Regions from separate parts of the Corynebacterium aquilae DSM 44791 genome, predicted to be linked through region 1. Evidence: predicted binding sites of a transcription regulator. Region 1 holds the regulator's gene; the other holds the start of a gene.
What was found. Region 1 encodes LexA, which represses DNA repair genes until DNA is damaged. Its sites were predicted from a motif close to CGAACANNTGTTCG; they were not measured.

Region 1 (5,400 bases):
GACTGGAACACCCACCACAGCTTCTTCCACGACAACGCCAAAAAGCTCGAGGAAGCAGCAGAACTCGAAAACAAGGCCCGCCGACGCGACATCGTCGTCGACGACGACACCCTCTACGACTTCTACGACAGCAAACTTCCCCCCTCGATCACCACCGGCCAGCGCTTCGACCGCTGGTGGAAGAAGAAGCAACGCACCCAGCCAACACTGCTCGACTTCAACCCGGACAACCTCATCCGCGACGACGCCGAAGGAGTCGAGGAAGACGCATTCCCCGACAAATGGGAAAGCGACGACATCATCTTCGACGTCGACTACAACTTCCTACCCGGATCCCCCGATGACGGCGTGACAATCCGCATCCCCGTACCACTGCTCGGAAGCGTCGACGCCCAAACCTTCGAATGGCTCGTCCCAGGCCTACGCGAAGAACTCATCACCGAACTCATCCGCACCCTCCCCAAGGCGCTGCGGCGCACCGTCGTACCCGCCCCCGCCTACGCTGCCCGCGTCCTGCCCATGCTCGTCGCCTACCACGGCAGCGTCACCAAACAACTCGCAGAAGCCCTCCACCGCATCGGCGGGCGCGGAATCGCCGCCACCGACTTCAACCCCGACCAACTACCCGACCACCTGCGCCCCTCCTACGCAGCCATCGACAAACGCGGCAAAATCATCGACCGCGACCGCAACCTAAAAGCCCTCAAAGAACGCAACGCCAAACACATTTCCTCCTCCGTCAAGAAAGTCGGCGCAGCCGCATATCACGACGAAGCCCCGGAATGGACCGCCCAAACTCTCGGCACCATCCCCGAAGAAATCACCAGCACCGTCGACGGCCAAGCCGTCACCACCTACCCGGCACTCGTCGCCACCCCAGGCGGCGTAGCAGTGGAAGCAAAACCCACCAAAGCAGCGGCCGATGCCAGCCACCTCACCGCCACGATCACGCTGCTTCTGCGTTCCATCACGGTCAACACCCAACGCATGGTCAATGGCCTCCCCTTGACACAACGGGTTGCGGTGGAAAACTACCCCCACGGTGGCGCCCAGGGACTCGTCGACGATGCACGCGTCGCCGCGATTCGCGACAGCCTCATCGCGCATGGCGGACCAGTCCGCTCCCCGGAAGAATTCGCCACCCTACAGCAAGCAGTCAGCAAAGATGTCCCCTCCAGGGTTCGCCAAATGGTCGTCGCACTAGCCCCCGCGCTGGTCACCTACGCGCACGTCGCCGACGAACTTTCAGCCTGGAGCGGGCCCGCCATCGACGACATGACCAAACAACTGTCCGTGCTGCTCCCCCCGCACGCGCTCTCACTTCACGGAGCAGCGCGCCTCCGGCATCTCCCCCGCTATCTCGAAGCGATGAAGATTCGTCTCGAAGACATGGATCGCGATCCCGACCGCGACGAAGATCTGTCCATGACCATCGAAAATGTGCAACAGCTCCTAGAACAAAAACTGGCACAGCTCGGACCGGGCGCTGAAAAAACAGCAGCAGTCAAAGACATCATCTTCATGATCGAAGAATTGCGCGTGAGCCTGTTTGCACAACGACTCGGCACCGCAGGAACCGTCAGCGCCCGCCGCATCGAAAAAGCAATCGCAAAATTGGGATAACAGACAAAAACAAGGTGCCCGCCGACAAATCGGCCGGGCACCTTGATTCTTACTTCAGCGAAGACTTCGCATGCCGTCGCATCATGCGAATTTCCTTTTCGAAGTCTTCTGCACTATCAAAACTGCGGTAGACAGACGCAAATCGCAGATAAGCCACCTCATCAAGCTCCCGCAGCGGATCCAAAATAGCCAAACCGATATCGTTGGCGTTGACCTGCGAGGTGCCCTTCAAACGCACAGTTTCCTCCACCTCTTGAGCAAGCCGTTTCAAAGCGTCATCGCTGACGTTTCGCCCCTGGCACGCCCGCCGCACACCCAAAATAACCTTGTCGCGCGAAAAAGGTTCCGTCACGCCATTTCGTTTCACCACCAACAACATCGCCTTTTCCACCGTGGTGAATCGACCGCCACATTCGGGGCACTCCCGGCGTCGCCGAATAGCAGACCCACTGTCCACCACACGGGAGTCGATCACACTGGAGCTGTGATTGGCACAAAAAGGGCAATACATGAGGATCAATCCTTGTTCAGGTCGAGCAAGCTCTACTGGTGGGCGATGCGCCTCTAAACCTTAGTCGCTTCACTTGTTGTCCCTAAAGGGAGCAGGCACACACAAAAAATGCCCGCAAAAACCAGCTACGCCGTGGCTTTCTGAGACCTTCCACTCGTGCGGTAAAAGTGCACGGAGATAGGCCACACAAAGCCACGACGCGGTGCATCTCTGCGGGATGTATATGACAGCGCCCAGCCAGAACCCTTACTTGGCAATACTGGTCAGGGAAGTCTCATGCCCCATAGGCATCATTTGTGGGGAATCGTCGGGCGCCGGCCCCAGGATGAGGAAAGCAAGCCCCATCACCATTCCGAAGGTTCCGCCGAGCAAGATGCTCGAGAATCGACGAGAATCTGCGCCGTTATCCCGCGCTGGCTCGCGGTAGTGCACAGTCACGGTGCGAACACCAGATGAAACCCTGGCGGAAGGCAACCGACCCGGTTCGAACACAGCAGTGCTAGTGGAGGGCATAGCGTTGTTGATGGTGCGAGCAGTCATGATGGCAGTCCTTTTCTTCCGGCAAACACGCCAGAGGGTATGTCTGTTTCGGGGTGTCGTTTTTAGTGATGTGAAGCTTAAACCCGGGCTCGAAGCCTTGCAGATAAATTTAGCACCTGTGTTCGAGTTCCGCTTACATGTTCGATTTTTACCATAGCTCATCCGTTCGAACAAGTCTGAACAAAAACGACCATTCCACTAGCCACTCCCCCGCACAATCAGCTATGCTTACTGCAATAACGCGAAGCATTCGCGGTCGCCACATACAGCCATGTTCGAACGATTAGTAAAAACTCGCATCTTTTCGAACACGTTCGAACCCTAAGGTTCTTTTCGGCCCACCATTTTTGGATGCCACGCCCGATCGAGCCGAATTGCTTCCAGGGATATGCCCCTTAGAACAACCCCCCGGTTTTTCGGCACGCCCTCCAGATGCCACCCGAAACCTTAGCTATGATGGCTCACGACACCCTTAGTACGAATATTCGAATATTCAAGCAACCTGGACTCAGATGAATAACAAAACCCCCGACAAGTCCTCCCTGTCCGATCGCCAACGGCGCATCCTTGAGGTCATCCACGATGCCGTACTGCTGCGCGGATATCCGCCCAGCATTCGCGAGATCGGCGACGCGACAGGCCTGCAATCCACTTCTTCCGTCGCCTATCAGCTACGCGAGTTGGAAAAGAAGGGCTTCCTCAAGCGCGACGCCAATAAGCCAAGGGCCGTTAACGTGAAGAACCTTCCGGCGGAGAAGCAAAAGCCGGGACGTAAAACGGTTAAGGCGCCGGAGGTTTCCGAGGGGGAGGCTGCCAGCCAGCCTGCCTACATTCCGGTGGTTGGTCGTATTGCTGCAGGCAATCCGATTCTTGCCGAACAGCATGTGGAGGAATACTTCCCCATGCCCGTCGAGATTGTTGGCGATGGTGAGCTTTACATGCTGCAGGTCGTCGGCGAATCAATGCAGGATGCCGGCATCCTTGACGGTGACTGGGTGATCGTCAAGTCGCAAAAGGTTGCCCAACAGGGCGATTTTGTGGCGGCGATGATCGACGGAGAGGCTACCGTCAAGGAGTTCCACAAAGATTCGACTGGGGTGTGGCTACTCCCCCACAACACGCAATTCGATCCGATTCCGGCCAACGAGGCCGAGATCCTGGGGCGCGTTGTATCTGTGATGCGCAAGCTTTAGGGTGGCGTTTAGCATTCTTCTACCCCTTCCGACCTGGGTTTCGGAAGGGGTTTTTCGTGTGGCATCTCTTGGGAGCGCCATGTGGTTTTTAAAGACCGCACCAAACAAAAAATACACCCCCACATAGGGGTAGTTCTGCTGGTCTAGCTTATTTGAATCATCGCGGACGAAAGACACAGAATCAGAAACAATACAAGGGTTTATCAGCAGTTATAGGTGGACATCCCTCCTGTTTCATTCCGTATCTGTTGGATTATGTGGCGATAATCCCAGTCAGATCACACCCGACTGGCCCCAAAAAATCGGGCATTCATGACAAACTAGAGAGTGGATTCGGGCACATGCACAGATTCTCAGGTGCACCGATGTTTTGATTTTTTGTCCTCATGTTTATTTCACCGCTAGGAGCACCATGTACGCAGAGGAACGCCGTCGCCAGATCGCTTCCCTGACCGCTGTTGAAGGGCGCGTCAATGTCACGGAGCTCGCCGCCCGGTTTAATGTCACGGCTGAAACGATTCGTCGCGATTTGGCGATTTTGGATCAAGAGGGCACGGTGCACCGAGTGCATGGCGGTGCAGTAGCGAGCCAGAATTTCCAGACGACTGAGTTCACTGTGGATGCTCGTAGTAAGTCGGCATCGACAGCGAAAAATGCGATCGCCCACGCCGCGCTACGTTATTTGCCGCAGGCCCATGGCGGCCTGTTCCTTGATGCGGGCACCACGTTGTCGACTTTTGCAGACTTGTTATCTCAAAATTCTCAGGCCCGCCATTGGTCGATTGTGACCAACTGCCTTCCCATCGCATTGAACTTGGCTTCTGCTGGCCTCGATGAGGTCCAGTTGCTGGGTGGCAGTGTTCGTGCCATTACTCAAGCCGTGGTTGGTGATACCGCTTTGCGCACGCTGGCGTTGATGCGGGCTGATGTGGCTTTTATTGGCACCAATGCCTTGACTCTGGATCACGGCCTGTCTACTGCGGATTCGCAGGAAGCCGCAGTGAAGCGGGCAATGATTATCAACGCCCGTAAAGTTGTCGTGTTGTGCGATGCGTCCAAGATGGGCTGCGATTACTTGGTGAGCTTTGCCACGTTGGACGATATCGATGTTGTGATCACTGACAAGGGTGCCCCGTCGACGTTCGTTGATGCGTTGCGTGAGCGGGGCATTGAGGTTGTGATCGCTGAGCCTGGCGAGTAGTTTTCATCGCCTTCGGCGGGGTGTTGCTTTCGCGGTATGAGAGCAACACCCCTTTGTTATGGCGATAGCGGTGTGGCCCCTCGAAACTTATCGAGGGGCCACACCGCTATTTTGTCGGGGGTTAGCCCTTGATGACTGCGCGCACAGCTTCGCGTGCGGCGATAGCACCCTCGGCGTCCAGGGCTGCCTCAGCGGCCTTCTGGCAGGTCTCCAGGGTGACGTCTGCCAGCTGTGCACCTACGCCGGCAATGGCGGTGGAGGCGGCGGACAGGGAGTTCACACCCAGGCCGGTGAGAACGCAAGCCAACAGCGGGTCAGCGGCGGCTTCGCCA
Region 2 (5,400 bases), 270 kb from region 1:
TTTGCACACGGTCAATAAGCTGCGGGCTGGCGCGAATTACTCCATCACTCAGATGTTTTTCGACCCGGAGTACTATCTGCGGCTTCGAGACAGGATCGCAGCTTTGGATCCGGTGCAGGGAGAAAAGCCGATCATTCCTGGTCTGATGCCGATTACTTCTCTACGATCCGTGCGTCGCCAGGTCGAGCTGTCGGGTGCACACCTTCCCCGAGAGTTGGAGGAGCGTCTAGAAAAGGCCGCCCGTGGCGATGAACAAGCCAATCGCGATGACATCCGCAAGGTGGGTATTGAATATTCCACCGCGATGGCGGAGCGTCTCATTGCAGAAGGAGTGCCGGACTTGCACTTCATGACGCTGAACTTTGCGCGCGCTACGCAGGAGGTGCTGCACAATTTGGGTATGGCGCCGGCGTGGGATGCAGCCCACGGCCAGGACGTTTTGCGTTAATTTCCCCTGTTGTTCTTGTCGGGTGCGACTTAGGGGTGGGGTTGGCGCTCGGCGAGGGGTAGCGGGGCGCCCAAAATGGCAAAGGGTCGTTCGTCGCCGGGAAAGTGGAAGTGTCGGAGAACGTCCGTGAAACCCAGATCCCGGTAGAGGTGGAAGGCCCTGTTGTGCTCATCCGGGACTTCCGGTGTGGACAGCAGTATTTTCTCAGCGCTGGTGGTCTGGGCAAGTTTTTCGATCAGTTGCCTGCCGATGCCTTGTCCCTGCTGGGTGGGGTGGACGTGAACTTCGGTGAGTTCGAAGTAGTTGTGCAGGACGTCGGTGCTTAAGCCCCGTTCGATGAGTCCTTGGCGGACGTTGCTGTGCCACCAGTCGAGGTGGGTGCCGAGGGAGCCGTAGGCCACGCCGATGGGGGTTGGGAGGCTATTGGGGTCGTCGACCTCGGTGTGGAAGGCCACAACAGCGCTGAAACCCGGCTGGTAGATAGCCCGGATCCAGGCGGGGACTCGGTGGTCGAACATCTCTTTGGGGTAGTCCATTGCCGAGAGATAGATGTCCACCAGTCGGGGGCATAGGGCCGCGAACTGGTGGGGTGCAACGTGCTCGACGGAAAAACTCACTTTTCCATCGTGGCACGTGTGGAGATTTTTGTCTGGGCATTACTGGATTTCTTCCCCGGAGTGCAGTCGGTTGGTGGTGCTACTTTGTGCTTTTGGGGTCTTCGCCAGCTTGTTCGGGATTGGGGGACTAGCAGTGTTTCGATTGGGCGGGGTTTTTGCTCGAGAGAAGCGAGGTGGGGGAGGGATGGTTTTCCACAGGGGATAGAAAACTTGTTCGAAGATTTGTAGAATGGTCTTGCGGACGTCCTCTTAGAGTGACGGCTAACAAAAACACCACATGCTTGCTCGCGCCAATGGGTGAGCGCGGTGATAAGAGTTTGACGAAAAGGAGATGGCCATGGCTGTCAAGGAGAATGCACTTTTTGTGGTCCCGGCACAGGCTGTGCAGGGGCATGACCGCGCGCCGGTGCGCATTCCCTCGGCGACGCTGTCGAAAATTCGTCATTCTGCGAAGGCTGGTACGCGTTCGCGAAGCCGTGAATCTTTCTTGGAAAGCGCCGATGCCTTGCTTGAACAGGCGCTGGCGGCGCGAGCTTCACAAGATCTGGCTACTGCCTTGGAGTATGCGTATCAGGCGGGTTTGCGTACTGCCGGTGCCCGCATTGCCTCCTCCCCGGTGATTGCTGCCCGCAAGCGTCTTCCTTCCGGGGCGTGGGAGCAGTTGGCTCTCGTCGGTGCGGAATCTGCCGCGTGGGCGGAAAAGTTGGGTTCGTTTTCGCGGATTCGTTCGCGTGTTGCCAGTGGCATTGAGCCGCATGTGCCTGTGGACGTGCTAGATGAGCTCATCGCGCTGGTGCAGGATTTCAATGCGCAGACTGTTGGTGGAGAAGGTCACACTGCGGCTGCTGCATAGCGGTGACAATCCTTGTGGGTGTTAAGGCTGGGGTAGAACTTCTGTGAATTGTTCGCTGTGGCCGGAACTTTGTCGGTAGTGTTGTCGTTACATGAATAAACCGCCTGTGCGCACCATGCTGTGAAACCACCGCAGTACACGCCCACTCGTCGACAGGCCCCGTGTTGGGCTGTTGGGGAAGTGGTGATGGTTGGCGCACGGGCACCGCGTGCACGTTGCTGTTGGCGGGTGAAGGTCGATGCCGTTTCGGTCGGTATTTGCGTTCGTCCTACAATGGAGTGCAGGCCAAACGATATTGCATTACCCATTGCATACAGGAGGAACAGTGGCTCTATCTGAGCAGGAGCAGAGGATGCTTCGCGAAATTGAAGCCCAGTTGTATGCTGACGATCCGGCCTTTGGTGGCGCTGGTGCGCGCAAGCCGGGTTTCAGCGCTAAGGCTGTGGCGTTCGGGCTGCTCGGGCTGGTGCTGCTGATTGGCGGTATCGCCCTGTTCACCATTTCGCATTACTTTATGTGGCTGTCTGTGGTCGGCTTCGTGGTGATGTTCGGTACCGGTATTTGGGTTTTGCAGGGGGGATCCTCCGATGATGCCGAGGATGCTTCCGTCTCGCTGTCGCGTGGTCCGCGTGGGGTGAGCAAGATGCCGAAGTCTGCGGGGGATTCGGGCTTGGGTCAGCGCATGGAGGATAACTTCCGCAAGCGTTTCGAACAGTAACGTCTGTGATGTTGGTTGTGTAGCAACCGCGCAGAGGGTCAGCGTGATGCTGGCCCTCTTTTTTTATGCCTGAAGCGTTGTGGCCCCACACTGGCCCACCGCGCCCCACCGGGACGCGGGTTTTTGCGATTTCTCCCTTTTGCCCCACTTTGCCCCACGCCAGTCATATCTGCTGTGGGGCATGTTTGGGTTTTTGCTTCGTGCTGTGGGTAAAAGTGCTGGTTATTCGCTCTATTTGGGTTTGTAGGGTGGTGGGTTTGTGGGTGGGTGGGGGAGGTGTTGCGTGGTTTGGGTGGGGGTGCTGTGGGGTTGGCGCCCCACCTGAAGTTCCTGTAGTTGACCAGCGCTTTAATGCTTAATTGAAAGAAGTTTTGGTGTTTTTTCTTCCGAATGTGGGGCAAAGTGGGGTATTGTGGGGGACGCGTAAAGGAAGAGTGTCTCAAAGTTTCATATCTGTCGCTGGCTGCTTCGGCTATTCGGCGAGGTGAGACGGGGAGATACGACGCCTGCGCAGCCCGGAGGTTTTGGCCTTCAGGTGACGATCATGACTCTGCAGCATGGGAAGGACGGTGCCAGTTCAGTGTTTCTTGGCACCTACACGCCCAAGCTGGATGACAAAGGGCGATTGACTTTGCCCGCCAAGTTCAGGGATGAACTTGCCGGCGGACTGGCGATCGTTAAGGGGCAGGATCGCAGCCTGGCGGTGCATCCGAAGGAAGCTTTCGAGCAGCGTTTGCGCAAAGTGGCCGAAAAGTCGCGGTCCAATCCGGAGGCGCGTGCCTTCATCCGCACGTTGGCGGCCAGCGCCGATGAGCAGCGCCCCGACGGCAACGGCCGCATCAAGTTGTCCGCCGAGCACCGGGAATACGCGGGCTTGACGAAAGACTGCGTGGTCATCGGTTCCGTGGATTTCCTCGAAATCTGGGATGCGGAAGCCTGGGCGACCTACCAGAAGGAAAACGAAGCAACGTTTTCCGCTGGCGAGGATGCTGTGCTGATGGAACTGCTCTAGCGGGACAACCTCGACAACTAAACAACCTGAATTCTTCACCGCGTTTTTGCGGTGAGATTCGAGTCAGAGTGCGTGTACGAACTCTGCTCGGGCTGTAAGGGACCAATCTCTGGTGCACTTCCCCAACATCAGAGGGTCACTACGTCCGAGCGGAGCTCTGTACGCACTCTGCCTGGCCGCCCCGGGGCGGCCACATTTTTCTCTAGTTCACACCACGAATCCTTGCCTTAAGGGGGGTGCCATCATGGCTGATCAGCACGACATTCATGCCGATTTGCAGGCCAACCATGGTCACGTCCCCGTGATGCGGGATCGAGTCACCGAACTGCTCGCCCCCGGGGTGCAAGCCCTGGGCAGCAACGCGGTCATCATCGACGGAACCTTAGGTGCTGGTGGACACACCGAGCATTTCCTTCGGACCTTCCCCGACGCCTTCGTGATCGGGCTCGACCGGGATGAGATCGCGCTCAGCGGGGCTCGTGAAAGGCTGGCTGGCTTTGGCGAACGCTTCGTCGGGGTGCACACCCGCTTCGATGGGGTTGCCGAGGTCCTAGCTGAAGGGCAGGGGCCGGCCTTCGACGCCGCTCGCGCACACGGGGTCGCCGCCGCACTTTTCGACCTGGGGGTTTCTTCCATGCAGCTCGACCAGGAAGAGCGAGGTTTCGCCTACCGGGTCGATGCGCCCCTGGACATGCGGATGGACAAACGCCTTAACGTCACCGCCGCCGACATCCTCAACACCTACAGCCACGGCGATCTCGCACGAGTCCTCAAGGAATACGGCGATGAGCGATTCGCCGGAAAAATCGCGTCAGCGGTGCTCAAGGAACGTGAAAAGCAGCCCTTCACCACCTCTGCGCGACTGGTCGAACTGCTCTACAACACCATTCCCGCCGCCACCCGCCGCACCGGCGGCCACCCCGCCAAGCGCACCTTCCAGGCGCTACGCGTGGAGGTCAACAGCGAACTGGACTCGCTGGCGCAACTCATCCCCACCATGAGCGCACACATGGCGGTGGGGGCAACGATGGTGTTCATGAGCTACCAGTCCCTCGAAGACGTCATCGTCAAAAAGGCACTCAAAACCCTCACCACCTCCACCACCCCGGCGGGTCTGCCCATCGACCTGCCCGGCACCGCACCTGACTATGAGCTACTGACCCGGGGTGCAGAAAAAGCCACCCCGGAAGAAGTGGACAGAAACCCCCGCTCCGCGCCGGTCAGAGTCCGCGCCGCACGGCGCGTACGAGCCGAACAACTGACAGACACCCCCGACACCATCAAGGGAGCGTAAACCGCGATGACCATGGCAGCACCTCACCAGTCCCAGCAGGCCACCGCACGCGTCAGCACGACCCGGCCCTTGCGCACCACCGGGCCTGCGGCGCTGCGCACCCGACCGGCCACACCCGGTGTGCGTCGCCCCACTACGCTGCCCAACACCACCGGCACCACCGTACTGCCCAGCCGCACCCGCGGCCGGCGAGTGCCGATGCCGAAATCCGATCCGGCGTTCATCCGCTTCGCCGTGATCCTCACCGCGCTCCTCATCATGGGCGTCGCCATCACCATGTTCTTCAGTGGCCAAGCCACCAAACAATCCTTCGAACTAGCCCAGCTCAAAGCCAACGAAGAACTCCTCGACAACCAGATCGATACCCTCAACCGCAACGTCCGCAACGCCGGCAGTGCCGCCGAAATCGCACGGCGCGCTGTGGAAATGGGCATGGTTGTTCCGGATCAACCCGGTGT

Region 2: a site for LexA is predicted at 1,269-1,282, ahead of CAQU_RS08280 (SAV_6107 family HEPN domain-containing protein). Genes of this name have one in related genera too.

Annotation. Positions count from the first base shown of each region.
Region 1 is NZ_CP009245.1:1,698,813-1,704,212, forward strand. It holds gene hrpA (ATP-dependent RNA helicase HrpA) at 1-1,623, shown strand, start outside; gene nrdR (transcriptional regulator NrdR) at 1,673-2,134, opposite strand; gene CAQU_RS07190 (hypothetical protein) at 2,381-2,674, opposite strand; gene lexA (transcriptional repressor LexA) at 3,187-3,867, shown strand; gene CAQU_RS07200 (DeoR/GlpR family DNA-binding transcription regulator) at 4,280-5,068, shown strand; gene ptsP (phosphoenolpyruvate--protein phosphotransferase) at 5,190-5,400, opposite strand, start outside.
Region 2 is NZ_CP009245.1:1,964,157-1,969,556, reverse strand. It holds gene metF (methylenetetrahydrofolate reductase [NAD(P)H]) at 1-448, shown strand, start outside; gene CAQU_RS08285 (GNAT family N-acetyltransferase) at 478-1,065, opposite strand; gene CAQU_RS08280 (SAV_6107 family HEPN domain-containing protein) at 1,403-1,918, shown strand; gene CAQU_RS08275 (DUF3040 domain-containing protein) at 2,244-2,636, shown strand; gene mraZ (division/cell wall cluster transcriptional repressor MraZ) at 3,217-3,648, shown strand; gene rsmH (16S rRNA (cytosine(1402)-N(4))-methyltransferase RsmH) at 3,893-4,942, shown strand; gene ftsL (cell division protein FtsL) at 4,955-5,400, shown strand, end outside.